DNA from 3 places in the Methylosinus trichosporium OB3b genome. Region 3 is predicted to be linked to each of the others. Evidence: predicted binding sites of a transcription regulator. Region 3 holds the regulator's gene; each other region holds the start of a gene.

Region 1 (10,001 bases), 1.9 Mb from region 3:
CGGCCGCATTGCCGATGAGCTGCTTGATGTCGGTCTTGGCCGCCGCGAGAATGCGCCGCACTACTGGATAGGATTCCGGATGCACGCCGGAACGGTCGAGCGGATCATCGCCGTCGATGATGCGCAGAAAGCCGGCGCTCTGCTCGAAGGCCTTGGGCCCGAGCCGCGTCACCTCCTTCAGCGCCGCGCGCGTGCGGAACGGACCATGCGCGTCCCGATGCGCGACGATATTGCCCGCGAGCGTCTCGCCGAGACCGGACACGCGCGCCAGCAGCGGCGCAGAGGCGGTGTTGACGTCGACGCCGACGGCGTTGACGCAATCCTCGACGACGGCGTCGAGCGAGCGTGAGAGCTTCAGCTCGGAGAGGTCGTGCTGATATTGGCCGACGCCGATCGATTTCGGATCGATCTTCACGAGCTCGGCGAGCGGGTCCTGCAGGCGCCGCGCGATCGAGGCGGCGCCGCGCAAGGTCACATCGAGATCGGGCAATTCGCGCGAGGCGTATTCCGACGCGGAATAGACGGAGGCGCCCGCCTCCGACACCACGATCTTGGTGAGCTTCAACTCCGGGAACTTCGAGATGAGATCGCCGGCGAGCTTGTCGGTCTCGCGCGAGGCCGTGCCATTGCCGATGGAGATCAGCTCTACTTTGTGATCGCGCGCCAGCTTGGCGAGGATCGACAGAGATTCGTCCCAGCGGCGCTGCGGCTCGTGCGGATAGATCGCCGTCGTCGCGACGATCTTTCCGGTGCGGTCGACCACAGCCACCTTGACGCCGGTGCGAAAGCCCGGATCGAGGCCGAGCGTCGCGCGCGCGCCAGCAGGCGCCGCGAGCAGGAGATCGCGTAAGTTCGCGGCGAAGACGCGGATCGCTTCTTCTTCCGCGAGACGCCACAGACGCTGACGCAGATCGACGGAGAGATGCAATTCGATCTTGGTGCGCCAGGCCCAGCGCGCCGTGTCGAGCAGCCAGCGATCGCCCGGGCGGCCGCGATCGGCGATGGCGTAGCGCTGCGCGATGCGGCCCTCATAGCCGCCGCCATCCTCGTTCGGCGCGGCGACCATCTCGAGATCGAGAACCTCCTCCTTCTCGCCGCGAAACATCGCCAATATGCGATGCGACGGCAGCTTGGTCAGCGGCTCGGAGAAATCGAAATAATCGGAGAATTTCGCTCCCGCTGTCTGCTTTCCGTCACGCACTTTGGACTTCAGCACGCCCTGCGACCAGAAGGATTCACGCAGCGCGCCGATGAGATCGGCGTTTTCGGCGAAGCGCTCGACGAGAATGGCGCGCGCGCCCTCGAGCGCCGCATTGACGTCGGCGACATTCTTCTCGACGTTCACATAAGCCTCGGCCTGCGCCTTGGGCTCGCGCTCGGGATGAGCGAGCAGCGCCTCGGCGAGCGGCGCGAGTCCGGCCTCTATGGCGATCTGCGCCTTGGTGCGGCGCTTGGGCTTATAGGGAAGATAGATATCCTCGAGGCGGGCCTTGTTGTCGGCCTGCATGATGCTCGCACGCAGCGCATCGTCGAGCTTGCCCTGCGCCTCGATCTGCTCGAGAATCGCCTTGCGGCGCTCCTCCAATTCGCGAAGATAGCGTAGACGCTCCTCGAGAAGGCGCAGCTGCGCGTCGTCGAGCTGGCCGGTCGCCTCCTTGCGATAGCGGGCGATGAAGGGAACCGTCGAGCCCTGATCGAGCAATTGCACCGCGGCTTCCACTTGCCACTGTTTCGCTGCGAGCTCCTCGCTCAGCCGCTCGACGATGGATGCCATCTGCGACGCCTCTCTTTGTTGACGAAAGAGGGGTTTTGCCAAGCCCTGCCGGCGAAGTCAAAGGACCCGCCGATTCGCGCACAGATCATTTCAGCTCCTCCGGAAGAAGCGGATGATCCGGCCAGCACTTGCGCTCCTCCTGCAGATTCGTCTCCCCGCTCCGAGGGCGCATCAGCCAAGCGGGCGCCGCCTCGACGCGCGCGAGATAATGGGCGGGAGACGCGGTCGGCTCGTTCTTGCGCCACGCCGTCAGCAGATTGCAGTCGCTGGCCTCGAAGCGCCCCGCCGTCAGCGTCACCTTCATCTCGATCAGAGGCGTCGCGGCGGAGATCAGCACGATGCTCGAGATCGCCGAAGCGAGGCGCCCGCCGTCGCGCGGCGTCGTCACCGCTATGCGCGCGAAGACGACCGAGAGGATGAACAGCGGCGCGATCGAGGCGCGCATGGTGAAGTCGTTGTAGAGGCCGATGCTATAGAAGGGCAGCACGAGCAGCAGGCCGAGCGCCAGCGCGAGAAGGCGGCGGTCACAGGGCTCGACTCTGCGCCAAGCATAGATCACGATTCCCGCCTGCGGCGCCTCGAACACGAGAAGGAGCAGATAGTTCGTCAGAAAGCCTTCGCGCCACAACAGCCATTCCTTCGCGACATCGCCAGAGTCGATCGTCAGATAGGCGGCGACGGGAAGGAAAGCGAGCCCGACGCCGATCGCAGCGATATCCCAGCGCTCGACGGCGCGTCGCGCGAGGCGCTCGAGCGTGAAATAAGCGAGCAGAGGCGCAGCGCCCATCATCGCGAGCGGAGACCACAGCAGCAGCGCCGCGAAGGATATTGGCAGCACCGCGAAAGCCACGATCCCGCGCACATAGAGCAGCGACAGGATCGCGAACCACCAGCCCGGAGCCATATGGTTCGTCGCCCAGAACAACAGCGTGATATGGCTCGGATAGTGCATCCGTACCGGAGAAAAATAGAGCGCCCACCATTCCGTGTGCTGGAAATGCAGGAACGGCGCGCCATGGAGCAGCTCATTGGCCTCGGCGGCCAGGATCGGCATTATGTCCAGACCGCTGAAGCCCATGAACACGAGCAGCAAAGCCGCCTTTCGCGCTCTGCCGATGTCGCCCGCGATCGTCACGACGAAATAGCAGGTCGCGCCGACGATCGTCGCATTCTGGAAAAGAAAGGCCACATGCGCCGCGGCGAGCCCGGCGATGCGGCCGACGACGCTCGGCAGCAGATAAATGCCGAGCGGCGCGCGCATCACATAGTCCACCGCGCCTTCTCGATACAGCGTGCTCGCGCCGGATCGCACGAGATCGGCGAGAACGGCGTCCCGCACGAGCCAATCGCGTTCCGTATAGAAAAAATGCCCCTCCCCGCCGATCAGACAGATGAGAAAACCGAATGCGAGGCAGAGCGCGAGACGACTCAAATTTGCGGGCGTCTCGACCGATGCGCTCTCGGCGCGCGCGCGCCACATGACCAGAACGGCGCCCGCGCAGCCGATCCAGACGAGCGCCATGGCCGGCCATTCGAAGCTCGCCGCGAGCATTGCGTTCGGCGCGATGAACAAGAGGCCGACGAGCCGGGCGATATCGCCGTCGCTCGGCGTCACGAGCGCGCGCGCTCGCCCGCGTGTCTCGGCGGGCGCTTCCGCGAAATGAGAATAGTCGACCATGGGGATATCTCGATTTGCGGTACACAGAGCGCCGGACGCCAGAGCGAATTCGAGATCGATCGAACGATACCGTTCGATCGGAACCCGCTCTAGTCTCGCCGGCCGACGAAGCGCGGATCGCCTTTGAACAGGCTCGACATCAGGCGCGCCGTTCCCATGAAGGCGCGGCCCTGCTCCGTGAGCCGCCAGCCGGCGCCGTCATGCTGGAGATTGCCCGAGAGCTCCTGCTCCTTGAGCCGGCGATCGATCTGCGCCCAATCATCCACATAGATTCGGCGAAAGGCGTCGCGCGCCTCGGCCTCGGTCAAGGCGTGATCGGCGGCGTCGAATTGCGATAGCATGAACACCGAGACGGAGCGGTCGACCGTCACTGGACCGAGCACGAAAGCGGCGGTCAGCAAGGATGTGGCCACCGTGGCCGCGCCGATCGAATCGGCGCGCTCCAGCGCCACGCCCCGCACGAGGCGCGATGGCAGCGCGAGGAAGATCGCCATCAAGGCGACAAAGACGAGCGCCAGCGCGCCGACGCCGCGATAGAACATCACGCCCGGTCCGAGGATCGCCGGCGCGCAATGCATCAGCGCGACGAACAGCGCGCCGCCGAGCGCGGTGGCGAGCGCATAGGAGAGCACCAGCGCGGCGGCGCGCGTCAGCGCCCTGTGCGCCTCAATGAATCTCGTCATGGCGGGGCTGGCTCAGCAGATAGATGCGGAAATTGGGATTGGCGTAGTCGGCGCGAGCGGCGTTCGTCCAGGCGCCGGGCGCCGCGAACACCTCGTCCCGCGAGGAGACGATCAGCGCCGCTATGTCGAAACGCGCGGCGCGGCGACGCACATCGTCGAGAGTGAGCGTCGTCTGCGAGAAGATCGGCGACAAATAATCCATGCGCGCGTCGATCTCCGCCGGCTGCGCGCCGAAGAGACGCGCATTGTGGCGATCCGCGACCGCGACCGGAAAGCGCCCATAGAGGCCATAGCCATATTCGCGCGAAGGACTCGGCGTCGGCTGCACAACGGAGCCGCTCGGCAGACGCGCGTCGAGCCAGTTCCAGGCCGTCATTTGATCGGCGAGCGTCTCGCGCATATGCCGATGCGGGAAGAAGAGGCGCAATTGCAGCATGGCGACGACGAGCGCCGCATAGCCGAGCGCGAGGCCGAGGCGCGTGGCGTAGCGCAGGCCGCCTCGCGACAGCAGTCCCTGGCGCAGCGCCGCCGCGGTCCAGATCAGCGTCGAGAATTGCGCGAACAGCATCACGCGCCAGCCGAGATCGTTCATGACGATCTGCGATGCGAGCAGCGAGCCGATGAGAAAGGACGCGGCGGTGAGACAAACGAGCGCACTCCCCAATTCACTCGCGACGCCGCGCCGCCCCGCCTTGCGCCAGAACACATAGGCGCCGAGGGCGAACACGCCGAAGTCGATGAGATAGAACATCGGCAGGGCGAGTCCGCGATAGAGCGCGCCCGCCTGCGCCGACCCGGCGACGATGTCGATCCATTCCGGACCGCGAACCCGCAAGGCGAGCGCGCTTTTCCCCTCGCCGCTAAAGCGCGGCAGCAGCGTCACGAGCCAGGGCGCCGCGAGCGCCAGCGCGCCGAGCCCGGCGAAGCAGAGACGCGCGGCAATGTCGAAGCGGCGACGCCACAGCAGCGCGCCGAGCCAGAAGCCGGCGCCGAGCGTCGCCGGCATCGCCACATAGACGGACTGGCCCACCATCGAGGCGAAGGCGAGCGCCGCGAGCAGAACACGGCGCCAGCTATCGCGCGACGTCTCGCCCGGCGCGGTCAGCGCGATGAAGCCGACGAGCGCCGCGCAGAGCGCCGACACGTGATGCGGCACCCACATCACGCTGTTGAACCAAGAGGTGACCTGCTCGTCCCAATCGATGAAATGCAGGAAGACGAAATCGGCGTCGCGACCACTGCCGAAATAGAGGATCGTCAGCGGAATGATGTCGAGCCCGCTGGCGAGCAGCAGCGCCAGCAGCGGCCAATTCGCAGGCTTCTTATCCCCCTCGCCTTCGTCATTCCGGCCCGCGGCCGCGTCGGCGCCGCTGCGCCGCAGCGCCGTGCGCGCGAGCGTGAAAAGAGCGAAGCCCATCAACGGCGCGCAGGCATAGGCCGCATGGCGCGCGGCGACGCCGAGCGGCGCGCCGAGCATCGCCGCGACCGCCGGCAGCGTGTAGAAGAGATAATAATAGGACATGGCCCGACCGGGATCGTAATAGGTCGGGTTCCATGGCGGCGAGCCGGCTTCGGCGAGCGACCAAGTGGTCGCCGCATGCTTCACATAATCCACGGCGAGCAGCGAGTGCTGCAGGCTGCCGACGCCGGGCATGTCGATGACGATGAGGATCGAGGCGACGATCCAGATCGCCGCCGCCGCGATCCATCCGCCCTGCAGCGACGACGGCCTCGCGCGCAGCAGCGCCGGCGCGCCGAGCGCCGCCAGCGAGAGGGCGGCGAGCGCCATCGCGCGCGGGCCGAGGCGGCCGGCGAGATCGAGCGCGACCGGAAGGCAGCCGAAGCCGCAGATCAGCGCGAGCCCGGCGCGCTCGAGGCGCGCGGCCTCGTCGAAGCCGGGAAAGCGCAGTCGATCGGCGACAGCGGCGCCCGCAGACGCGACGATCGCGAGCAGAAGGGCGAAAGCCGCGAGCGCCGCGCAAAATTCCGTCGCTGCGATGGTCATGCGTGTCCCGCGATCTCCGAAAACCCGTGTTTGGCGCATCATGCCTGAGACGGGTTAAGCCCGTGCTTACCTCGATCCAATTCGTCCCTCGCCGAGCGGCGGGCGCGCATTAACCCTGTTCGCGGCGCATCGCGGCGCCGAGACGGCGAGCGCGCGCCGCTATGCGCCGTCGCGGCCGTCTCGAAATCGGACGGTTTCGTTAAGCCCCGGGCCCGCCGGTCGCCGTCCGCGCCAGCGACCGGCCACAGGCTCTCACAAGATGTCGAGATCAGACGCGCATCGGGCGCCGGATGATGTGGCGAACCGATCGCCAACATCGTGTCGACAGTGATTCGTCCATGCTGCGTTCGCGCTTTCGTCGATCTGTTAACGCGCCATCGTGGAGAGGACGGTTTCAGGCGATTGACAAAAGGCCGTCGGCGAGTCCGCACTCGCCCCTCTACAGAAATGCGCGCGCGACGCGTCGTATCTCGAGATACAGCAGTAATAGCGGAAAGAAACGCTATATATTGTTAGAACGAAGGATGATTCGCGCCGGGTCAGCGATTCGGCCGCGATTCGTTCGCTCCTCGTTCGAAAGATGAATCTGGGCCCGCCGCCGCGCGCCATTTCGGCACAACGGGATTTTTCGCCATGGCGCCGCTTCCGCCATATCCTTGCGGAAAAGCTCGCATCGCGACGCGAGCTGAAATAAATTGCCCGCCATGAGCCCAACGCTCGCCGCCCATCGAAGCGCGTCCTCCGGCCTTCGCGCGCGCGCGGCCGGCGTCGCGGCCCTGCTGGGCCCGACCAACACCGGCAAGACGCATCACGCCATCGAGCGCATGCTCTCCTATCCGAGCGGCATGATCGGCCTGCCTTTGCGGCTGCTCGCGCGCGAAGTGTATCAGCGCGTCGCCGAGCGCGTCGGCGCCGCCAATGTGGCGCTCGTCACCGGCGAGGAGAAGATCAAGCCGCGCGCCGCGAGCTATTGGATCTCGACCGTCGAGGCGATGCCGCGCGACCTCGACGTCGATTTCGTCGCCGTCGATGAAATCCAGCTCGCCGCCGACCTCGACCGCGGCCATGTGTTCACCGATCGACTGGCCTATTGGCGCGGCCGCCAGGAGACGCTGCTGATCGGCGCGGAGACCATGCGGCCGCTGATCGAGCGGCTGCTGCCCGGCGCGCCGATCTTCACCCGCCCGCGCCTGTCGCGGCTGACTTTCGCCGGCGAGCGCAAGCTCGCGCGGCTGCCGCCGCGCAGCGCCATCGTCGCCTTCTCGGTCGAGGACGTCTATGCGATCGCCGAATGGATCAAGCGCCAGCGCGGCGGCGCGGCGGTGGTGCTCGGCGCGCTCTCGCCGCGCACGCGCAATGCGCAGGTCGATCTCTATCAGAACGGCGACGTCGATTACCTCGTCGCCACCGACGCCATCGGCATGGGCCTCAATCTCGATGTCGACCACATCGCCTTCGCCGCCGACCGGAAGTTCGACGGCCTGCGCCATCGCCGGCTGACGCCCGCCGAATTCGGCCAGATCGCCGGACGCGCCGGGCGCCATATGAGCGACGGCGCCTTCGGCACGACGGGCCGTTGTCCGCCCTTCGACGAGGATTTGATCGAGGATCTCGAGAGCCATCGCTTCGATCCGGTCACGCTGCTGCAATGGCGCAACGCCGATCTCGACTTCGACTCGATCGAGGCGCTCGTCTCTTCCCTCGAGCGCGCGCCGCCGGAGGATTGCCTCGCCCGCGCCCGCACCGGCGAGGACCAGATGGTGCTGGAGGCGGCGGCGCGCGACGACGGCGTGCGCCGCAATGCGAAAACGCATGCAGATATTATGAGACTCTGGGACGTCTGCCAGATTCCCGATTATCGCAAGACTTCCCCGGCCGCCCATGCCGAGCTCGCCCTCGCCGTCTACGGCTTCGTGGTGCGTCGCGGACTCATCCCAGGCGATTGGTTCGCAAAGCAAATCGCCGGGATCGACCGTGTCGACGGAGACATTCACACGCTCTCCGCGCGGCTCGCCCAGGTGCGAACCTGGACCTTCATCGCCAATCGTTCCGGCTGGCTCGAGAATGCAGAGCATTGGCAGAGCGTCGCGCGTCAGGTAGAGGACAGTCTGTCCGACGCTCTCCACGAGCGCCTCACGCAACGTTTCGTGGACCGCCGCACCAGCGTGCTGATGCGTCGCCTGAGAGAGAATGCAATGCTCGAAGCGGAAATCACGACAGCCGGCGACGTCATGGTCGAAGGTCAGCATGTCGGTCAGCTCCAGGGATTTCGTTTCACCGCCGATCCGCAGGCGACCGGCGAAGCGGCGAAGGCGCTGAACTCCGCCGCGCAGAAGGCTCTGGCCGGCGAGATCGAGGCGCGCGCGACGCGCGTCTTCGACGCAGTGGACGACGCATTCCTGCTCGGCAACGACGGGACGATCCGCTGGCTCGGCGAGCCGGTCGGCAAGATCGTGCCCGGCGCGAGCGTGCTGAAGCCGGCCGTGCGCCTGCTCGCCGACGAGCAATTGACCGGCGCGGCGCTGGAGAAGGCGCAGCACCGCCTCGATCTGTGGCTCGCGAGCCATGTGAAGAAGCTGCTCGGCGCACTCGAGGAGCTCGAATCCGGCGAGGGGCTCGAGGGGGTGACGCGCGGCGTCGCCTTTCAGCTCGCCGAGGAGCTGGGCGTTTTGGAGCGCAGCCGCGTCGCGCGCGACATCAAGGGCTTTTCGCAGGAGGACCGCGCCGCCCTGCGCAAGAAGGGCGTGCGCTTCGGCGCCTATCACCTCTATCTGCCGGCGCTGCTGAAACCCGCGCCGCGCGCGCTCTCCGCTCTGCTCTGGGGCTTGAAGCACGGCGGATTGGAGCATTTGAAAGGCCTCGACGAGGTGCCGCATCTCGCCGCCTCGGGCCGCACCTCCTTCGCCGCCGACCCCGAAATCTCCAAGGGATTCTACCGCGCCGCAGGCTTTCGCGTGTGCGGCGAGCGGGTCGTGCGCGTCGACATTCTGGAGCGCCTCGCCGATCTCATTCGCCCGGCGAGCTCCTACCGGCCCGGCGTCACGCCCGGCGAGCCGCCGGCCGGCGCCGCCGATGGCGATGGATTCGTCGTCACCGTGGCGATGACCTCGCTCACCGGCTGCGCAGGCGAGGCCTTCGGCTCCATTCTGCGCTCGCTCGGCTATCAATCGACGGAGCGCGCCGGCCCGGCCATCACCGTCGCGCTGCTGCCGGCGGCGGCCACCGAGCCGCTGAAGCCGACCCCCGCGCTCGCCGAGGGCGGGGAAGCGCCCGCCGAGGTCGAAACGATCGAGGCGGAAGCCGCTCCCGAATCGGCCGCCGAGACGATCACGGTCGATGTCGCGGCGCCCGAACTCGCGGAAGCGCCGGCCACAGCCGAGCTGGTCGCGGCCGAGGCCGTGGACGAGCCGATCGACGTCAGCGCCGAGCCGACCGCCGAAGCGGAGGGCGAGACCGCGGCCCCGGCAGAGCCCGAAGCCCCCGCCCTGATCGAAGTGTGGACCCTGCAGCGCCACACCCACGCCGGCCCGCGCCGACGCCCGCAAGGCGGCCCCGCCGCGCCGCGCAGCGACGCCGCGGCGAAAGACGGGCGCCCCGCCCGCGAGCGCTCGGGCGGCCCACGGCGCGGCCCCGGAGGCGAACGCAGCGGCGAGGCGCGCGACGGCGAGCGGCGCGAGGCGACCGGCGGCGAGCACAGGCCGCGCAGCGACGGCGCCCGCAAGGAAGCGGGTCTGCGCGGAGGCGGCAAGCCCCGCTCGGATCATCGCCCGCCGCGCGACGACGATCGCCGCAGACATGGCGGCGGCGGCTATTCGACCCAGGATCGGCGCGAGAAGGAGCGCCAGCCCGACCCGGATTCGC
Region 2 (10,001 bases), on a different replicon from region 3:
GGGGCAATCCCGGCGTTCCAGATGGAGAAATCGAGCAAGACGTCGAGGCAATTATGAGTGTGATCGATAAGCTTGGAAAATATCCGGTCCAGCTCACAGATCGAGGCTTATTGATCATGGGACACGTGACAGAGACACATTCTTGTTAAATTTAGAGTTACGCGCTGACGAACGGGGACGTCTCGCCAGGAGCGCGCATTCCGAGGCAAACCGTCGAACGACTCGGATCGACCCGACGCAGAGAGGCGGCGAATGAGTGAGTCCCCGATACACGCGCAGGAATGCCGAAGCGCGTTCAAGCTCTACAGCGAGGACGGGAAAAGAGCTGCCGACGTGCTGGAGTTCCGCAACGGCGAAACATATCTCGACGAGCAGGAATGGGTCGAAGGGACCACATTCAAGAACAGGCATTTCGGTAGGTTGGTTGGTCCGTTCGCCTCGCCAGCAGATGCGGAAAAATTCATAGTGTCTACGCCCTGGTTCCAGGGTAGCCGAGCATAGGCCTCCGCTTCTCATCCCCATCTGAGACTTTACAGGTCAGCGAAGGTACGTGACCGCTTTGGATCAAAGACAGACATATTCTGACTCCCTTCGGGCTTGTCATTCCCCGAACCGAGCTTCATTCAGGAGTGGATGGCGCGCGGCATAGACCACGCGTTTCACCTTCGGCTTCGTTGGTTCATCGTTCATCCCCACATCCCCCGCATCTTTCCCCGCACATCGACCCGCAGCCCACCCCCTGCGAGACGCTCGCCCACGGCCCCGGCGGCTGGCCAACTGACGCATTCGAAAAACCGCAGCATATCCGCCGGAATGAAACGCGTGCGCGCCGCATAGATGTGCCGGTCACCCTGCGCCGGCTGGCCATGGGTGAAAAAGCGCTGCGGCGTCACAAGGCGCAGGCTGTCCTTCGCGCGCGTCATCGCGACATAGAGCAGCCGGCGCTCCTCCTCGATTTCCGCCGCCGTGCCCGTCGCGAGATCGGAGGGGATGCAGCCGTCGACGGCGTTCAGCACGAAAACGGAGCGCCACTCCTGCCCCTTGGCCGAATGGATCGTCGAGAGGATCAGATAATCCTCGTCGCGCAGAGGCGGGCCGGCCTCGTCGCTGGTCGCGTCCGGAGGGTCGAGCGTCAGCTCGGTGAGGAAGCGCTCGCGCGAGGGATAGCAGGCGGCGATCTGCTCGAGCTGGACGAGATCGGCGAGGCGGCTCGGCGCGTCCTCGTGCAGGCGCTCGAGATGCGGCTCATACCAGCGGCGCGCCGCTTCCATCTCCGCCGGCCAACCCTCTCGCGCATGCAGCATTTGCAGCGTCGCGATGAGTCCGCGCCATTCCTCCCCGGCGCGCGGAGGCGTCGGCGCCTCGGCGAGGCAGGTGAGCGGGTCCGGGCGCTCGATGAGGAAGTCGAGAATCTTCTGTGCGGATGAGGGGCCGACGCCGGGCAGGATTTGCAGAATGCGAAAGCCGGCGACGCGATCGCGCGGGTTCTGCGCGAAGCGTAGCAGGGCGAGAACATCCTTCACGTGCGCGCTGTCGAGGAACTTCAGCCCGCCGAATTTCACGAAGGGAATGTTGCGGCGCGCGAGTTCCAGCTCCAACATGGCGCTGTGATGCGAGGCGCGGAACAGCGCCGCCTGTTGCTTCAACGTCATGCCGGACTCGCGTGCCTCCAGCACGCGCTCGGCGATGAAACGCGCCTGATCGCTCTCGTCGCGCACGGTGACGAGCTGCGGCCGCTCTGATGAGCGACGCTCGGTCCAGAGGTTCTTGGCGTAACGCTCGTCGGCGAGCGAGATGACGGCGTTGGCCGCGGCGAGGATCGGCTCGGTCGAGCGATAATTGCGGTCGAGCGTAATGACCTCCGCCGGCGGCGTGAAGCTCTTCGGAAACTCGAGAATGTTGCGCACAGTGGCGGCGCGGAAGGAATAGATGGATTGGGCGTCATCGCCGACGACGGTGAGCCCCTGGCCCTTTGGCTTCAAGGCGAGAAGGATGGAGGCCTGGAGGCGATTGGTGTCCTGATATTCGTCGACGAGAATGTGATCGAAGCGGCCGCCGATTTCCTCGGCGAGCGCTTCCTCCTGCACCATCTGCGCCCAGTAGAGCAGGAGATCATCGTAATCGAGCACGTTCTGCGCCTGCTTCGCCTCGACATAGGCGGCGAACAAGCGTCGCAGCTCCTCATGCCAGCGCGCGCACCAGGGGAAGGCGCCGAGCAGCGCCTGCTCGAGCGGGATTTCGGCGTTCACGGCGCGGGAGTAGATCGCAAGGCATGTGCCCTTGGTGGGGAAGCGGCTCTCGGTCTTGGAGAAGCCGAGCTCGTGGCGAATGAGATTCATCAGATCGGCCGAGTCTTCGCGATCATGAATGGTGAAGGTGGGATCGAGCCCGATGGCGCCGGCATATTCGCGCAGCAGCCTGGCGCCGATCGCGTGAAACGTGCCGGCCCAGGCGAGGACATCGCCGCCGCCTGTGGCGCCCAGCGCCTCGGCGCAGATGCGCTCGACCCGCCGCGCCATCTCGGCGGCGGCGCGGCGGGAGAAGGTCATCAGCAACATGCGATGCGGATCGGCGCCCTGGACGATGAGATGCGCGACCCGATGGGCGAGCGTGTTCGTCTTTCCCGAGCCGGCGCCCGCGATGATCAGCAGCGGGCCGCCGGCGGGAGCTGACGAGCAGTCATGCAGGCCGTGCTCGACGGCGCGGCGTTGTTCGGCGTTGAGCTTTTCGAGATAGGCGACGGCGGTCATGGGCGAATCGGCAGGGTGAGTGGGCCCGCAGACTGAACCATAATTCTTGTTTTGTTCGCAATGACCGTTTCTTCGGGAGAGGTGAAAGCGAAGCCAGCGGCCCAGTTCGAATTTCCGTGAGGTGCCAATAGCTGCCTTTCACTCGCCTCCAGATAGCGGACGTTCAGGTTACCGGTCGAACGCCCGGACCGCCCCTACGTACATCCGCCATGCACGTGAAAGTCGGGCCGCCATCCTTGGGTTGTCTGTTGCCAAGATTCGACTAGGATGAGTTCCAGTAAAGCTTGAGATAGCTAGCAAAGCTAGGGGGTTCAGATGCGGTGGAGAGTCACCCTCGACGATGGCGCGCCCGCATGAGCGGCAACGCACGCTCACCGTATTCAGCCGCGGAGCAAGGTCTTGGCTATACATACCAAGCCCGGTTCGCGCTTTTGAAGATCCTGGAGCTACCAGAAGACAGCTCGCTTCTCCTTGAGAAGGAGGACGACGTCGATTTCGACGACACCTCAGGCCGGAAGAGCCTGATGTCCCTTAAGCACAAGGCCGTCGGCGACACCCTCACAGACCTTGCGACCGACTTTTGGAAATCGGTGCGCATCTGGCTCACGCATTACAAGGCCAATGGCCGGATCGGCTGTGATGCGCGCTTCATGCTGTTCACCACGGCGACGGTCAGCGCGGAGTCCGTCCTCACGAAGTTCACAGACCATGATGCCGATGGCGAAGCACGGGCCCAGGCTGTCCAAAAGCCGCTAGCGAAATCCAAGAGCGTATTGATCGCCGCCGTACGCGACGAACTGGCGACGCTGACGACGGCCGAGCTGGACGACTTTTACTCTCGGATCACAATCGCCGACGCGGAGCTTCGAATTACCGAAATTCCCGGCGTCATCATTAATCAGCACCTGCGAACCATCCGCAGGGAGTCGCGACCACTTCTATTCGAACGGCTTGAAGGTTGGTGGATGGACCAAGCGATCCAGCTTCTGGCCGGCGAGCGCAAAGCACCGATCACCGGGATTGAGGTGTCCGACAAGCTCTCCTCGATGGCGGAGGAATATCGTAACGACAACCTGCCCATCACTTTCCGGCAACGGCAGCCCGACCAGATCGACATCGCCAACGATCCGCGTCTGTTCATCGAACAGCTTCGCGCTTTGGACCTGTCCACGACCCGCTTGCGGAATGCGATCATCGACTACTACCGGGCGTTTGAGCAGCGTTCCAGTTGGGCCCGAGAAAACCTGCTCGTCTCCAACGAAATCGAAGAATACGAAGACCGGCTCATCGACGAATGGACCCGCTACAAGGAAGTCATCTTCGAGACCATCACCGATAAGAGCGATGATGCCGCGTGTCTGTCCGCGGGACGTGAACTCTACCGCTGGGCCGAGTTGGAAACGACTTCCCTTCGCATTCGCGAGCGCGTGACAGAGCCCTATGTCGTCCGCGGCGCCTTCCACATCTTGGCCAATGCGAGACCCCAGCCGCACATTCACTGGCACCCACGCTTTCTAGCGGAACTGGCCCGAATTCTGGGGAAAGCGGCATGAGGGTTTGGGACCGGCGGCCAATCGAAATCCGAAACCTCTTCAACCCAGCCTTCTGTGGCCTGGTGCTATTCAGGGCCATGGTGGCCTTCGAGGAAGAGGACGAGCGCGGTCTTCCGTTCTCGCTCGTGCCGCTCATTTTGCCAATTTGCCTGCACAAGCAGTCACGAGAAATCCTTGCCCCGAGTACGCGCAGCTATTTCCTCAAGCTCGTCGCCAATCATCCGCAATTGCTCGTGGGGTTCGGCGGTCGCGCCCAGGACATGCTGCCTTTCACGTTCGAGGCGCTGGGACTGCTGCACCACCTTGGAGCGATCCCAAGTGCGGTCCGACGGGCGCTTGAAAGGCAACCCGCAAGGGGTGCGCAAGTCGATAACGGGCTCGGAGGAGACTCAATCGATCCAGAAGGTCGCTAAGTATCTGGGGAAGGAGTTTGCTCGCATCGGTGATCGGGTGACGATCTACGCAACGATGGGCGTTCGGCCATGAAGATCAAATCCATCCACATCTACAGCCACGATGGCCGCCGCCGCGACGTGATGTTTCACCTAAATGGCCTGAACGTCATCACGGGCCGGTCTTCGACGGGTAAGTCTGCGCTGTCCGACATCCTCGAATATTTGATGGGCCGCTCCACATTCAACATCCCCGAGGGGGTGATCCGCGATCGCGTGGCGTGGTTTGCAGTGATCTACCAGTTCGACGGCGAGCAGGTCCTGGTCGCCAAACCCACGCCCGACAGTGGCCGCGCGAGTTGCAGCCTCGCCATGTTAAGGCGCGGCGCCCAGTTGAACGTGCCGGTCTTTGCCGAGCTAACCGTCAACGACGATGACGATGGGGTGGAGACGCTGCTGTCACGCCTCCTGGGCATCCCAGAGAACGTCACGGATGTGCCACTGAGTAGCACCCGAGAAAGCTACCAAGCCAACATCAAGCACACGCACTACTACCTGTTTCAAAAGCAGGGCATCGTCGCCAACAAGGACCAGCTATTCTATCGACAGAACGAGCAGTTCCAACCGCAAGCGATCAAGGATACGCTGCCAATTTTACTCGGTATCTCCTCCCGCGACAAGTATGAGCTGGAATCGCGTCTTCGCGGCGTACAACGCGACATTCGTCTCAACGGAAAACTGCTGGAACAGGCCCGCAACGCGATTGCGACCTCTGATGAGAAGGCGCTCGGCCTTCTGTCCGAGGCCAGGGCCGTCGGCATTGCTCTTTTGGATGTCGGTGAGACCCGTTCTTGGGTGGATCTCCTTCGGAGCGTTCTGGCCTGGAAGCCCGCGCCTGTGCCGGAGGATGATGGCCTGCGCGTTTCGGCCATCGAAAACGACCTGGTGTTGCTGCGCGAACGTCGCCGGGAAATTCAGCAGCGCATCGACGCGGCGATCCAGTACGCAAAGCGCTCGGAGGGTTTCGAGACCGAGGCCGAGGAGCAGAAAGATCGGCTGACCTCGATCAAGCTCCTGCCCAAAAACCCCGCGACCGGAGCGTGGCAGTGGCCATTCGCCGAAGCCAATCTGGGCATGGAGACCCCATTGGCCGCCGCCCTGCTCGCCGAGCTTGAATCACTCGAACGCGAAATGGCGGCTGTGGTCGGCGAACGCCCGGCCCTGGATGAATACCTCGCCGGCCAGCGCCAGGACATCCAGGATATCGGTGACCAGATCCGCAACAAGGAGGTGGAGCTATCGGGCGCTATCGCCAGCAGCGAGATCATCGCTCAGATGGGCAACCGCAACAATGCGGCCTCCCGCGTGGTAGGTCGAGTCAGCCTGTTCCTAGAAGGCCTTGTGCCCGATGAAGAACTTGCCCGGCTTGAGCGCGAGGACCGGCGTCTTAAGGCCAAGGCCGAAGACCTAGAGCGCAAGATCGGCACTGATGACTCCAGAGAACGGCTGGTGTCCACGCTTAACAGCATCGCCATGCACATGTCGGGCTACATTTCCGCGCTGGGCGGCGAATTTGGCCAATTTCCCGCGCGTCTGGATTTGCACAACCTAACCGTGGCGATCGATCGTCCAGGCCGGCCGATCTACATGCCCCGGACCGGGGGCGGCGAAAACCATCTCGCCTACCACCTAGCGGCCCTGCTGGCCCTGCATCGCTATGCGGCCAACAACAACCAGCCGATCCCCCGGTTCCTGCTCATTGACCAGCCGACCCAGGTCTACTTCCCGTCGGAGACGGTCTACAAGGCCGCCGACGGTTCTGTCGAGACGACCGAAACTGACGCCGATCTCGAAGCCGTTCGTCGCCTGTTCGAACTCCTGCGTCGCTTCACGGAGGTAGACGCGCCAGGATTCCAGATCATCGTCACCGAACATGCCAACCTGCGGGACGGCTGGTTCCAGGCCGCGCTGGTCGAGCGGCCATGGACGAAACCGCCGGCGCTGGTGCCTGGCGATTGGCCCAACGAGAACGGCGAAGTGGCCTGACGCTTGCGCTAAGGTCCGCCTCTACGGAGGTGACGGCGTGCTGATGGCCTTAAAGGCCGATCCTGGAAGGCCGTACGCGTCCGACCAAGTCTGCCTTGACCTTTTCAACCGCAACGCCTTCTCAACCCGCCAGTACGCTGTTTCCGGCGCTCCGGCGGCAGACCTGACCAAAGACGGGGTAAACGCGCCATGGAATTGCCCCACGACCTTGAGCGGCTGATCCAGGATGCGCTCGCCGAGCTCGGGATCAAAGCCGACTCCGCCAAGATCGCACACAAGGTCAAGCTGCTGAACTTGGGCCTGCCCGCCGAGGACCAGTTCCAGGTGATCTGCGCGTGGCTGGGAAAATGCGACCTGATCCACAAGCTCGATCAGGTACAGGCTCCGCTCGCCTCGCGCCAGACCTACCAGGTGCCCGATCTGTTGGCGCACTTCCAAGAGCAGGGCGCCTTCCTGATCGAGGTCAAGGTATTCGGCAAGCAAACCCTGTCGCTCCGTGCCGACTATCTGGCTAGGCTGAAGGCCTATGCCACGTTGGTCAGTAAGCCTCTGCTGATCGCCTGGACGTTCCATGGCCTTTGGACGCTGTTCGACGCGCGCCATCTCAAGCTGGCCAAGACCAACTTCAACATTAAACACAGCGAGGCCATGCGCCAGAGCCTTCTCGGCGTGCTGGCGGGTGACTGCGTATTCAAACTCGCGCCTGGTGCCGGCGTCCATTTCGAGATGAGCAAGGATGCGCTCGAACAGGTCGAGGAGACGGACACTCGAAAGGTCGAGACTTGGCGCATGCACATCGCAAAGGTCGGCTTCACGAAGGGGGGCGGTTTGCCCGCCGCTAACCTTCACCCCGAAACCCGACAGTTGTTGGTGGCTTGGGACCTGGAGGTGCATGACGATCACCATCCCGACCACATTGACCGACATTTCGTAGTCGGCGACGAGGGCATGCAGTTCGCACATATGGCATTGGTCCAGCTGCTGGCTTGGGAGCGTGGGGCAGACAGGGCGCAGGACTGGCGGCAAATCCTCCGCGCGCCGGAGATCACCAAGACCATCGTCAGCTTTAGCGCCGCCTTAGACCGCGCCTTGGCCGAAGGGGTAGTCTCACACATTTTCCACTTACAGCCGAACGACTGGGGCGATCTCCGGCGGCCGGCCAAGCAAAGATGAAAGGAGAATACGGCGCCCATTACGCGCCGCCGGGAGATCGAATGACAACGCCTCAGCCGCCCACGCGCAGCCTGGGCCTGGGCGAACATCGCTACGGCCAGCACCAGGAAGCAGACGTTCACAAGGTCTGAGAAGGGTCAAAAGTAGGCGCCACCTCTTCACCAGATATCGTCGAGCAGCCGGAGCGGAAAGCGCCGATCGGCTCATAGCCGCCGTTTTTGCTCTCGGATAATGGCTTGGTCCAACGCTCGAAGGAACTGCGACCGGTTAGCTGAAGAAAATGGCGGAGGGCCGCCGGTGATTTCGCCCGTCGAGCGGATATGCTCCATGAGCGAGCGTTGCGCGAGAGCCAGACCGATCGAGTCCTGTGTAAAGGCGCGACCATAGGGTGCGATAGCATGCGCGTCCTTTGCCAATACTCGTCCGGCCAAAGGAATATCGCTGGTGACGACCACATCTCCAGCAACGACCTGCTCTACGATCCAATCGTCGGCCACGTCGGCTCCGGCATCCACGATTATCCTGGCGATCAGCGGCGACCGCGGGATTTGTATAAAACTGTTAGATACGACGAAAGTCTGCAAGCCATAGCGAGAGGCAACTTTGTAAGTTTCATCTTTCACGGGGCACGCGTCGCCGTCGATGTAGATCTTGATCGTCATGGCGCATCCTAACCTATCGGGCGTCGGTCGTCGCCCGCTCGCAAGACTGGTCCCGGTTACTCTTTCCCGTTCACGAACGGCGAGCTCGCGCCGCACGTTCACGTTCCTGAATCGTGGCCTTACGCGCAGAGAAATATCCGCAAGCCCGTCCTCTTGACTCCCGACCTCGAAGAGAAGAACATTTAGAGAACATGACGTTGAGCCCACACCCAGAGGTCGAGAAGGCGATTGCGGCACCAGCCCGCCATAGAGTCGTTGCGCGCGCAGATCGAGAAGATCGAAGGCCAAACGCGGCGCGTCAAATCGGTCCTTCCGTTCGGAATCGCCGACATCGACGCGCGCCTTCCGGGCGGTGGTCTCCCCCTGGGCGCGCTCCATGAGATCGCTGGCGGCGGCAATGGCGCAGTGGACGGCGCGGCCGCGGCGCTGTTCGCCGCCGGGATCGCGACGCGTACAAAAGGCAAGGTTCTCTGGGTCATCACGCGATCCGACCTCTTCGCCCCGGCGCTGGCGCAGGCGGGCTTGGCGCCCGATCGCGTGATCTATGTCGAGGCCGGCAATGACAAGACCGTGCTGGCATGTGTCGAGGAAGGCTTGCGGCACGGCGGTCTCGGCGCGGTCGTCGGAGAAGTCGCGCGTCTCGACATGACAGCGTCCCGGCGTCTCCAGCTCTGCGCCGAGGGAAGCGGCTCGATCGGACTCGCGTTGCGGCGCTGGCGCCGGCAATCCGAAGCCGTAGACTTCGGTCAGCCGACTGCCGCGGCGACCAGATGGCGCGTCTCGGTCATGCCCTCGGCGGCGCTGCCGGTTCCCGGCGTCGGCCGCCACCGCTGGCTCCTGGAGCTGATCCGCGTCCGCGCCGGTGAAAGCGCGGATTTCGAAGTGGAGGCGTGTGATGGTTCGGGTCGTCTCGCTGTTCCTGCCGAGCTGGCCCGCGGACCGGCTTCGACGGCAGGCTGGCGACGCGGCGCCGCCGGCTGAGACGCCGCTCGTCCTGATCGGTCACGACGGGAGGAGGCAGGTGGTGCGGGCTGCGGACGCGGCGGCCATGGCTGCGGGCGCGCGCGTCGGAATGCCAGCCGCCAAGGCGCGGATTCTCGTGCAGGGTCTCGTCGTTCGAGATCACGACCCCGCGGCCGACGCCCAGGGCCTCGACCGTCTCGCACTGTGGGCGCTCCGACGCTACGCGCCGATCGTCGCCGCCGATCCCCCGGATGGCTTGGTGATCGACTCTACCGGAGCCGATCATCTCCACGGCGGCGAAGAACCCATGCTCGCCGGCCTGATCGACAGGCTTGCATCGTCCGGCGTGCGTGCGCGTGCGGCGATCGCCGACAGCTGGGGCGCGGCGCACGCCTTGGCTCGCTACGCCGCGCGGCCTGTGCTGATCGCGCCGCTCGGTCATAGCGGATCCGTGCTGACGGG
Region 3 (10,001 bases):
CGGCGGCGGCGAATAGAATTGGCCGCGCGCCATGGGCGGCGAGCCCGAGCGCGCTCTCGATCGCCACCTTCGCCTGGCCGCCGGAGACGAAGGCGTGATCGACGCAGATGACGACGGTCGGACGAGGGGCGGCCATGGCGGACTCCGAAAAGAGGTTGCGCGCCGAGTTTGGCGGATGAGGGCTTAAGCCGGCGTAAGCGCGACGCTCGCACTTTCAAGTCCCGGCCCTTGCTTTCGCGTCTCGCGCACTGCGTGTGACGACGGCGAGAAAGGTGAGAATTAAGCGTTCGGCCCGGTTTGAATCCCGCCGCGCGCGCGATTAAGGAAGAGCCATGTCCGAGCCCGCCCGACTCTATCTCGCGACGCCGCTTCTCACGGCCGTCGATCCTTTCCTGCCCGCGCTGCGCGAGGCGCTGGACGCGGCCGAGGTCGCGAGCCTGCTGCTGCGGCTTGGCGAGGGAGCGTCGGACGAGGCCGTTCGCGCCGTCGCCGCGCTGGCCCAGCCGCGTGACATCGCCCTTCTGCTCGAGGGCGAGAGCGAGCGCGTCGCCCGCTGCGGGGCGGATGGCCTGCACTTTTCCTATGGCGACAAGCGCCTCGCCGCCGAGCTGAAGCGCCTGCATCCGGATTTCATCGTCGGCGTCGGCGGCCTCGAGACGCGCGACGACGCCATGCGCGCGGGCGAGGCCGGCGCCGATTATCTGCTGTTCGACGGCGATTTCGACGAGACGCTGGAGCGGGCCGCCTGGTGGGCGGAGATTTTCGAGACGCCCTGCGTCGCCCTCGCCCGCCGGCTCGAGGAGGTCGGGCCGCTGGCCGCCACCGGCGCCGAATTCGTGATGATCGGCGAAGCGGCGTGGAGCGATCCGCGCGGCCCGGCCGCAGCGCTGCGCGAGGCCGCCGCGCGCATCGCTGCGGAGGACGTCGCCCGATGAGAGCCGTTGTCGCCGCTCTGCTCTGCGCGCTGACGGCCGGCGCCGCTCATGCGCAAGCGCCGTCCGGACCCGATCTCGCCTTCGGCGCCTTTCAGCGCGGCGATTACGTCGCCGCCATGGGCGAGGCGAGAAAGCGCCTTACCGCCGATCCCAAGGACGCCGCCGCCCTCACCCTGATCGGCCGGCTGCATCTCGACGGCGCCGGCGTCGCGCGCGATCCGGCCGAGGCGATGCGCTGGTTTCGTCGCGCCGCCGACGCCGGCGGCAAGGACGCCGCCTATCTCTTCGGCGCGGCGACGCTGACCGGGCGCGACACGCCCAAGGATCGCGGCAACGCCCGCTTCTATCTCGAGAAGGCGGCCGCGCAGAACCATCCGGCGGCGCTCAATCTGCTCGGCGAACTGGCGCTCGAGAATGACGGCGGCGCGCCCGACTTCCCTCGCGCCATCGGCTTTTTCCGCCGCGCCGCCGCGCTCGACGACGCCGACGCCGCCTATGCGCTCGGCCTCCTCTACAAGAGCGGCCGCGGCGTCGGCCAGGATGCGGGGGAGGCGGCGCAATGGCTGCGCCGCGCCGTGGCGTCCGCCCATTCGGCCGCTATGGTCGAGCTCGCGATCCTGGAGTTCAATGGCGCCGGCGTCGCGCGCGACCGCGCCGACGCGGTGAAGCTGCTGCGCCGCGCCGCCGAGGCCGGTAACGCCGTCGCCCAAAATCGCCTCGCCCGGCTGCTCGCCGAGGGCGTAGGCGTCGAGAAGGATCTCATCGAGGCGGCGCGCTGGAACAATCGCGCCCGTTCGGCGGGACTCGTCGACGCCAAGCTCGACGCGCTGCTGCAGGGGCTCGCGGCGAAATAGCGATGGCCAGCCTCGCGGCGCATCTCGCGCGCGCCTTTCTGCGCCGGCGCCTGCGTCCGCGCCTCTCCGGCGAGCTCGGTCTCGACGCCGCGGCGCGGGCGCTCGACATGCGTTGGCCCTGGCCGGACAAAGCGCGGCGGGAGCCGGACCCGCGGCTTCCCGGCGAATGGACGCGCGCCAGCGGCGCGCCGATCGCGACGCTGCTCTATCTGCATGGCGGCGCCTTTTTCGCCGGCTCGCCGCGCGGGGCCCGGCCGCTCACCGGCTTTTTCGCGCGCGCGGGCTTCGATGTTTTCGCGCCGGCCTATCGGCTGGCGCCGGAGCATGTGTTTCCGGCCGCCCTCGACGATGTCGCCGCGGCCTATGAGGCGATCGCGCGCGAGCGGGGGCGGATTTTGCTCGCCGGCGATTCGGCTGGTGGCGGCCTCGCCCTCGCGCTCGCGCTGCGGCTCCGCGCGAGCGGCGCGCCGCTCCCTCGCGCTCTGGCGCTATTCTCGCCCTGGGCCGATCTTGCCGCGACTGGCGCCTCGATCCGCGCAAACGAGGAGAAGGACCCGATCTTCACGCGCCGCGCCTTGAAGCTCGCCGCGCGCCAATATCTCGGCCGCGCCAGCATGCGCGACCCGCTCGCCTCGCCGCTCCATGGGGAGCTCGCGGGATTGCCGCCGCTGCTGCTGCATGTGGGCGCCGACGAGCTGCTGCTCGACGATTCGTGTCGGCTCGCCGAGCGCGCCCTAGCGGCGGGCGTCGATGCGCGGCTGACGATCTGGCCGGTCGTCCCGCATGGCTGGCAGATGGGCGCCGCCTTCATGCCCGAGGCGCGCCGCTCGCTCGCCGCAGCGGCGGGATTTCTCGCCGCACATTCGGAACGCTGACTTTTACTCCGCCGCCGCCTGATTGCGGGCGTCGCGGGCGAGGCGCTCGGTCTTCAGCAGCTCGGCCACGAGGAAAGCGACCTCGATCGCCTGCTCGGCGTTGAGGCGCGGGTCGCAGGTCGTGTCATAGCGCCTGTGCAGCTCGGTTTCGGAAATATCGCGCGCGCCGCCCATGCATTCGGTGACGTCTTGGCCGGTCATCTCGAGATGAATGCCGCCGGCGTAGGTCCCCTCGGCGCGATGGGCCTCGAAGAAGCTGCGGATCTCCGACATCACGCGGTCGAACGGCCGCGTCTTGCGGCCGCCGGCGCTGATCGTGTTGCCATGCATGGGATCGCAGCACCACACCACATTGCGCCCCTCGCGCGAGACGGCGCGCAGCAGCGTCGGCAGCGCCTCGGCCGCCTTGTCGGCGCCGAAGCGGCAGATCAGGGTCAGCCGGCCCGGCTCGTTCTGCGGATCGATCGCGTCGATGAGGCGCAGCAGCGCGTCGGGCTTCAAGCTCGGGCCGCATTTGAGGCCGACGGGATTTTGAATGCCGCGGATGTATTCGATATGGGCGCCGTCCGGCTGGCGGGTGCGGTCGCCGATCCACAGGAAATGGCCGGAGGTCGCGAAGGAGCCGCCCTCGAGCGAGTCGACGCGGGTCAGCGCCTGCTCATAGCCGAGCAGCAGCGCTTCATGAGAGGTGTAGAATTGTGTCTGCCGCAGCTCCGGATGATGCTCGGGGTCGAGCCCGATGGCGCGCATGAAGCCCAAGGTCTCGCTGATATGGTCGGCGAGCTGCGAATAGCGCTCCGACAGCGGGCTGTTGCGCACGAAGCCGAGCATCCAGCGATGCGCATTCTCGAGATTGGCGTAGCCGCCGGTGGCGAAAGCGCGAATGAGGTTCAGCGTCGCCGCCGACTGGCGATAGGCCATCAGCTGGCGCTGCGGGTCCGGCCGGCGCGCCGCGGCGGTGAACTCGATATCGTTGATGATGTCGCCGCGATAGCTCGGCAGCTCGAGATCGCCCTGCTTCTCCATCGGCGCCGAGCGCGGCTTGGCGAATTGCCCGGCGATGCGCCCGATTTTCACCACGGGCGACGCCGCGGCGTAAGTGAGCACCACCGCCATTTGCAGGAAGACGCGGAAGAAATCGCGGATGTTGTCGGCCGAATGCTCGCTGAAGCTCTCGGCGCAGTCGCCGCCCTGCAGCAGGAAGGCGCGTCCCGCGGCGACCTCGGCGAGCGAGCGCTTCAGGCTGCGGGCCTCGCCGGCGAAGACGAGAGGCGGAAAGCCGGCGAGCTGGCGCTCGACATCGGCGAGCGCCGCCTGATCCGCATAGACCGGCGTCTGCTCGATCGGCTTTTCCCGCCAACTTCCCGGCGTCCAATTGGTCACGGCTCGTTGCTCCCACGCGGCGCCCAGCGCCCGCCCTCGATCTATACAGGAGCCGGACGCCGGAGGCGAGCGCTCAGCGTTCCCGCGGCAGCAGCGGCGCGGCGGCGCCGGAGCGCTTGATCAGCGCCGCGGCGTCGAGCGCGAAAGAGGGCTCGTCCCAGGCGCCTGAGAGCTCGAAGCCGAGCTGCACGCCATTGTCGCGTGGCGCGCCGGCGGCGTCCGCCTCGCGCGCCTCGGCCTTGATCGCGAGACCGCGCTCGGGGATGCGGGCCGAGCCTGCGAATGCGAGAGAAAAGCCCGGACCATGGGCCTCGCCGTCCTCGATTGCGGCGGCGCCTTTGGAGATCTTGATCGTCGCGCCGGCGCGGTCGACCAGAGTATGTCCGGAACGAATGTCGAGCGCGCTGGATAGTGGGCGCTTGTCGGCGCGCCGTAGCGCCCGCTCGAGATCGATGCCGCCGACCTCGCCTTCGTTCAAGACGAGGCTGGCGCGCCCGTCGAGCGCGCGCATCATCTCCGCAGGGCTGTCGCCGGCGGCGTCGAGCACGATGTTGGCGTCGAGATTGCCGCCGAGGTCGGGCCGCGCGGCGAGATCCCATGCGAGCGCGCCGGCGTCGACCGCCTGCGTCTGCGCATTGGCGTGCAGCTCCAGCACCCCGGCCGCATTGGCGGCGAGCGTGACCCGACCCTTGATCGTTCCCTTATAGGCCTGCGCCTCGGTGAGCGCGACCTCGATGCGGCCGGCGCGCAGCATCAGCGAGATCGCTGCATCCTCCATATTGAGCCGCAGCAGACGGGCCCGCGCCGCCGAAAGCCGTAGATCGACATCGGCGCCTTTGATGTCCGGCAGCACGAAAGGCTCGCGGCTCCACTGGCCGTCCGGTCCGATGAGCGCGGGAGCGTCGGCGATCATCGGCTTCAGGGAGACGAAGCTGCTGGCGAGCGTGCCGTGCAGGATCGGCCGGTCGCCGTCGTGGCGCAGTCCGAAGACACCCTCGAAATCATTCTCGTCGGCGGAAAAATGCAGGTCGGAGAGCTGGAAGTCGCGCAGCCCGACGCTCGCCTTGGCGGCGATCTGCACATTCTCGAACCGGCCGGGCAGGGGCGCCGAGACGTCGGCGAGCCGCAGCGCATCGCGCAAGGACGGGGAGGAGGCCGAGAGGCGGCCGGTGAAGCGCGGCTTGGGCCCGCTCTGAGCGACGCCATCCGCCTCCATCCGTAGGCTGACGGAGTCGATCCTCATCATCATCGGCGAGGCCTCGCCGCGCAGGAGCGCGCCCGGCTTTTGAAACCACAGCATCGCCCGCGGCCGCTCGCCGCGCCAGGAGAAGGCGGCGTCGAGCGTGGCCGGCGCGCCGACAGAGCTCCAATCGAGCGTGGCGTCGATCATATCGATCCGTTCCTCGCGCCCGTCCTCGAAGACGACGGCGACGGCGCCGGACAGGATGGCCACGGAGCCGAGCGGGGCGCGATCGGCCGTCTCGGCCTCCGGCGTCGACGGCCGCGCGGCGGCGGCGCGCGCCGCGGCGCCGCTCGCGGTCATCGGCTTGCGGTCGAGCGCGATGCGGATGCGCGGACGCAGCAGCTCGGCGTTGGCGAGCTCCAGCCGACCCGTCAGCAGCGGCAGCAGACGGACATTGCCGCGCAGCCGCTCCGCCTCGATGGTGAGAGCGAAGCTCGGATCGGCGAAGGCGACGTCGTCTATCGCAATATGCGGCCTGGGCAGCAGCGAGAAGGTCGAGCGGCCTTTGGCCGCGGCGCGCAATCCCGAAGAGGCCTCGATCTGTCCGGCGATCTCCTCGAGCATGGCGCCGGTCGAGAAGGTCCAGGGCGCGATCGCCGCGGCGAGCGCGAGGACGGCGGCGGCGAGCATCGCCGCGATCCAGCCGCGCGAGAGCCCCAGCAGAGCGAGCCGTCCGCGGTGCAGGCCTGTCCTCAGACGATCGAGCTCGCGCGAAAGGCTGGTCGAATGCGACATGATCCCGTCCAGACCGAGTGATGAGCCGCGCGCGGCGCGAACAGCGACGGCGCGCCGTTTCTCGAAGCTCGGACGATGGCGAAAAAGGGCGGCGAGATCGTGGCGGCGCCGCTGCGGCGGCTGCGTCAGTATTTGCGCAGCAGGCTGACCAGGCGGCCCTGGATGCGCACGCGGTCGGGTCCGAAGATGCGCGTCTCATAAGCAGGATTGGCGGCCTCCAGCGCGATCGAGGCGCCGCGCTTGCGCAGCCGCTTCAGCGTCGCCTCCTCGTCGTCGATGAGGGCGACGACGATGTCGCCGGTGTCGGCGCTGTCCTGCTTCTTCACGACGACGATGTCGCCGTCCAGAATGCCGGCGTCGATCATCGAATCGCCGCGCACTTCGAGCGCGAAATGCTCGCCGCCGCCGAGCAGATCGGGCGGCAGGGAGATGGTGTGGCTGCGGTTCTGCAGCGCCGAGATCGGCGTGCCGGCGGCGATGCGGCCCATCACCGGCACGGCGACCTGCTGATCGACCTCGCTCTCGGCGCGCTCGGCCATCGGACGGACGCGGCCGAGCGCTCCCTCGATGACCGAGGGAGAGAACTTGCCGCCGCGGGCGGCGGCGCGCGGCGTCGCCGATTCGGGCAGTCGCAGCACTTCCAGCGCGCGGGCGCGGTTGGGCAGGCGGCGGATGAAGCCGCGCTCCTCGAGAGCGAGGATCAGCCGATGAATGCCCGACTTCGAGCGCAGATCCAGCGCGTCCTTCATCTCGTCGAAGGAAGGCGGCACGCCGGTCTCCTTCAGACGCTCGTGGATGAAGCGCAGAAGGTCGCTTTGTTTCTTGGTCAGCATTGCGAGGAGCCCCCGTGGCGCCGAACCGTGGCGCGGCGCATAGTGATGCGCGTTCATAAACAAATCATGAACGTCACTCTATGCGTTCGCGGTGCGTTCCGCAAGGGAGCCGAGAAATTGCGCCTTGAATTTTCTGCTCGGCTCGAGCCGAGCCTCCGCGAGGAGGGGCGATCCGGGAGCGGCTCCGGATCGCTCGCGGTCGGCCGACGCGTTTTCGTCACTCGCAGACGCGGACGCGGCGCGAGCCGATGACGACGCCATATTCATCATACACCGGGCGACGCTCGCGCCAGCAGCGATAGGGCGGCGGCGCCTCCTCGTAAGCGGGGGCGGGATAATAGGCAGGGGCGCCGTAATAGGCCGGCGGCGGCGGCGGCGGCGCAGGGCGGGCGGAGCTTCCGGCGAGCGCGCCGAGCGCGAAGCCGCCGATGCCGGCGGCGATCGCCGCGCCCGGATCGCCTGCCGCGGCGGGCGTCGTCGCAGAGGCCGCGAAGGCGAGCGCGAGAGCGCCCGCGAGTGGTCCTGCCAGTCTCATTCTCATCGATTCGTCTCCGGTGATCTTTCAGAGCGCGCCGCGCGCTTGGCTCATCTCAAGCTGAATTGCAAGGCGAAAACGTGACCGTCGCGCGACGCCGAAGGCCGGTTCGGCGCCGGTTTGCGGACGCGCCGAAATAGCGGAGACTGGCGAGGTCCAGCGCCCGAAGGATACTCGATGATTCGTTTCCGCTCCCTCATCGCCGCGCTCGCCTGCCTGCTCGCGCCGAGCCGCGCGGCGTTCGCCGAAGGCTCCGTCGTCGCCCTCGACGTGACCGATGGCGAGCATGGCGGCGGCCGCATCCATGTCGCGGCGCGTTTCGGCAATGTGCAGGGGCCCATGCGTCTCGACACCGGCGCCTCCAGCACGCGGCTGCGCGCCGCGCCCTGGAATGCGGAGCTTCCGCTGGTCGGCCAGAGCCGGTCCGAATCGGCGTCGGGCGCGGTCACGCGATGCGCGGACGTCGAGGCGCAGAATGTGCAGCTCGTAGCCGAGCAGGGGAACAATATCGGACGGGCGAAATATGTGGTGACGCGCTGCGAGGACGGGGCCGGCGACGATCTGCTCGGGCTCGATTTCTTCCACAACGCCCGCTTCACTCTCGATGTCGATGGGCGGCGAATGGCCTTTCCAGGCGCTGCGGGCCCGCTCGCGCCGGCGCGCCGGCTCGGGCCGGACGGGCGGCTCGTCGGCGTCGAGGCGCGGCTCGGCCGCGCGAAGCTGGCTGGCTTGATCGACAGTGGGGCGGAGCTGTCGGCCGTCGACCGCCGTTTCGTGGAGCGGCACAGATCGCTGTTCAGGCCCGTGCATGAGCAAGCCCATGCGCGCGACGCCGGCGGGGCGGCGCTTTCCGCCAAGCTCTACAAGGTCGCGGAAATCGATTTCGGCGCCGGCCGAACGCTGCGCGATCTTTATGTGATCGCTTATGATTTCGGCTCGCTGCGCGGCGTTCTCGGCCGCGACGCGCCGCTCATTCTCGGCGTCAACGCGCTGCGGCCGTTCCTGTGGACGTTCGATTTCACCGCGCCGGAGGCGCCGAAATGGCGTGCGGATCGGCGCTGAGCGCGTCAGCGGCCGAAACCGCCGCCGCCCATTCCGCCGCCATAACCGCCGCCGAACCCACCGCCGCCGCCGCCATAACCACCACCGCCATAGCCGCCGCCGCGAGAATGGCCGGGAAAGCCGGCGTCGCCATCGGATGGCCGCTGACCGCCAGAACCTCCGGAGCTCGCGCGCGCGAGCTCCTCTTGCTGGACGCGGCAGGTTCCTCGCTTATCGTAGCGCTGGAAGAAGGGGCTCGGAAAGGCGAGGAACTCGGCTTTCGTCACGCGGCCTTTGCCGGACATGTCGAAATAATCGAAGGTCGCGCTGCGGAACACCGGACTGATGCGCCGCATTCTCTCGAAGTCCTGCGCGTCGAAATAGCCGCGGCGGCGCTTGTCGGCGACATTATACATACGCTGCAGATATTGCCGCCATTGCTCGCAGGTGTACACGCCCTGCGCCCCGCCCCATTCGCTCGCGGTGGCGAGAACGGCGTCCTCGCCCTGCGGCCCGGGCCCGCGGCCTCCTCCTGGCCCGCCTCCTCCTGCGCCGCCCGGAAAGCCGCCGGGCGGCCGCTGCTGGGCGAACGAGGTCGCTGACGCGAGCGCCGCAAAGGCGAATGCGAGACCGACGCGACGCAGATGCTGCATTTCGACACCTCCACTCGGAACCGGGGTCAACCGAACTGCTCCCGCAGAATGCGCTCCTCCAGCGAATGGCCGGGATCGTGGAGCAGAACGAGCTCGGTCGCGTGATCCATCTCGACATCGACGTGAAGCGCGTCGCGGAATTCGTCGTGGTCCGCGACCACCGAGACCGGGCGCTTTTCCGCCTCCTGCACCTCGAGGCGCACCTTGGCGACGTCGGGCAGCAGCGCTCCGCGCCAGCGCCGCGGCCGAAACGCGGAGATCGGGGTCAGAGCCATCAGCGGAGCGTCGAGCGGCAGGATCGGGCCATTGGCGGAGAGATTATAGGCGGTCGAGCCCGCCGGCGTCGCCACCAGCACGCCGTCGGTGACGAGCTCCGGCATGCGCTCCTGCCCGTTCACCAGAATCCGGATCTTGGCGATCTGCGAGCTCTGCCGCAGTAGCGACACTTCGTTGATGGCGTGGGCGGTGAATTCGTCGCCATGAGTGTTGGTGGCGCGCAGCAGCAGGGGATGAATGATCGAGGGCTTGGCGCCGGCGATGCGCTTGCGCAGATTGGCCTCGCGATATTCGTTCATCAAAAAGCCGACCGAGCCGCGGTTCATGCCGTAGATCGGCTTGCGGGCGCCCATGAAGCGATGCAGCGTGCGCAGCATCAGCCCGTCGCCGCCGAGCGCGACGATGCAATCGGCGTCCTCGGGCGGCGCGTCGCCATATTTGGCGACGAGCCTCTGTCTCGCCTCGTCGGCCTCGCGCGTGCCCGAGGAGAGGAAGGCGAGTCGCTTGAAGCTGCTCGGCGTTTCGCCGACGTCCGCCATGGGGCACCTGGATTTGGCGCCTTTGTCGGCGCCGGACGCCCGTTGAATACACCTGCGGAGGGCGGCGAGGGAAGGCCGCGCGTCTGCCACCGCATGGTT

Evidence for each region. The regulator LexA, encoded in region 3, represses DNA repair genes until DNA is damaged. The targets are predictions, from matches to a motif close to TGTTCNNNNTGTGTTCNG.
Region 1: the regulator LexA is predicted to act here: its motif matches at 6,700-6,717, upstream of CQW49_RS21180 (helicase-related protein).
Region 2: the regulator LexA is predicted to act here: its motif matches at 2,792-2,809, upstream of CQW49_RS22495 (ATP-dependent helicase).

The regions. Positions count from the first base shown of each region.
Region 1 is NZ_CP023737.1:4,472,589-4,482,589, reverse strand. Features, by position in the region: gene CQW49_RS21200 (Tex family protein) at 1-1,774, opposite strand, end outside; gene CQW49_RS21195 (hypothetical protein) at 1,860-3,452, opposite strand; gene CQW49_RS21190 (hypothetical protein) at 3,542-4,135, opposite strand; gene CQW49_RS21185 (hypothetical protein) at 4,119-6,140, opposite strand; gene CQW49_RS21180 (helicase-related protein) at 6,845-10,001, shown strand, end outside.
Region 2 is NZ_CP023739.1:17,140-27,140, forward strand. Features, by position in the region: gene CQW49_RS22485 (DUF6678 family protein) at 1-149, shown strand, start outside; gene CQW49_RS22495 (ATP-dependent helicase) at 687-2,750, opposite strand; gene CQW49_RS22500 (ABC-three component system protein) at 3,104-4,303, shown strand; gene CQW49_RS22505 (three component ABC system middle component) at 4,300-4,716, shown strand; gene CQW49_RS26145 (three component ABC system middle component) at 4,661-4,789, shown strand; gene CQW49_RS22510 (DUF3732 domain-containing protein) at 4,786-6,741, shown strand; gene CQW49_RS22515 (restriction endonuclease) at 6,931-7,914, shown strand; gene CQW49_RS22520 (YaiI/YqxD family protein) at 8,118-8,576, opposite strand; gene CQW49_RS22525 (ImuA family protein) at 8,805-9,557, shown strand; gene CQW49_RS22530 (Y-family DNA polymerase) at 9,472-10,001, shown strand, end outside.
Region 3 is NZ_CP023737.1:1,856,839-1,866,839, reverse strand. Features, by position in the region: gene CQW49_RS09130 (glycosyltransferase family 4 protein) at 1-136, opposite strand, end outside; gene CQW49_RS09125 (thiamine phosphate synthase) at 333-935, shown strand; gene CQW49_RS09120 (tetratricopeptide repeat protein) at 932-1,789, shown strand; gene CQW49_RS09115 (alpha/beta hydrolase fold domain-containing protein) at 1,792-2,664, shown strand; gene CQW49_RS09110 (class II 3-deoxy-7-phosphoheptulonate synthase) at 2,668-4,047, opposite strand; gene CQW49_RS09105 (AsmA family protein) at 4,121-6,025, opposite strand; gene lexA (transcriptional repressor LexA) at 6,151-6,858, opposite strand; gene CQW49_RS09095 (hypothetical protein) at 7,076-7,399, opposite strand; gene CQW49_RS09090 (pepsin/retropepsin-like aspartic protease family protein) at 7,571-8,455, shown strand; gene CQW49_RS25085 (EF-hand domain-containing protein) at 8,461-9,087, opposite strand; gene CQW49_RS09075 (NAD kinase) at 9,114-9,902, opposite strand.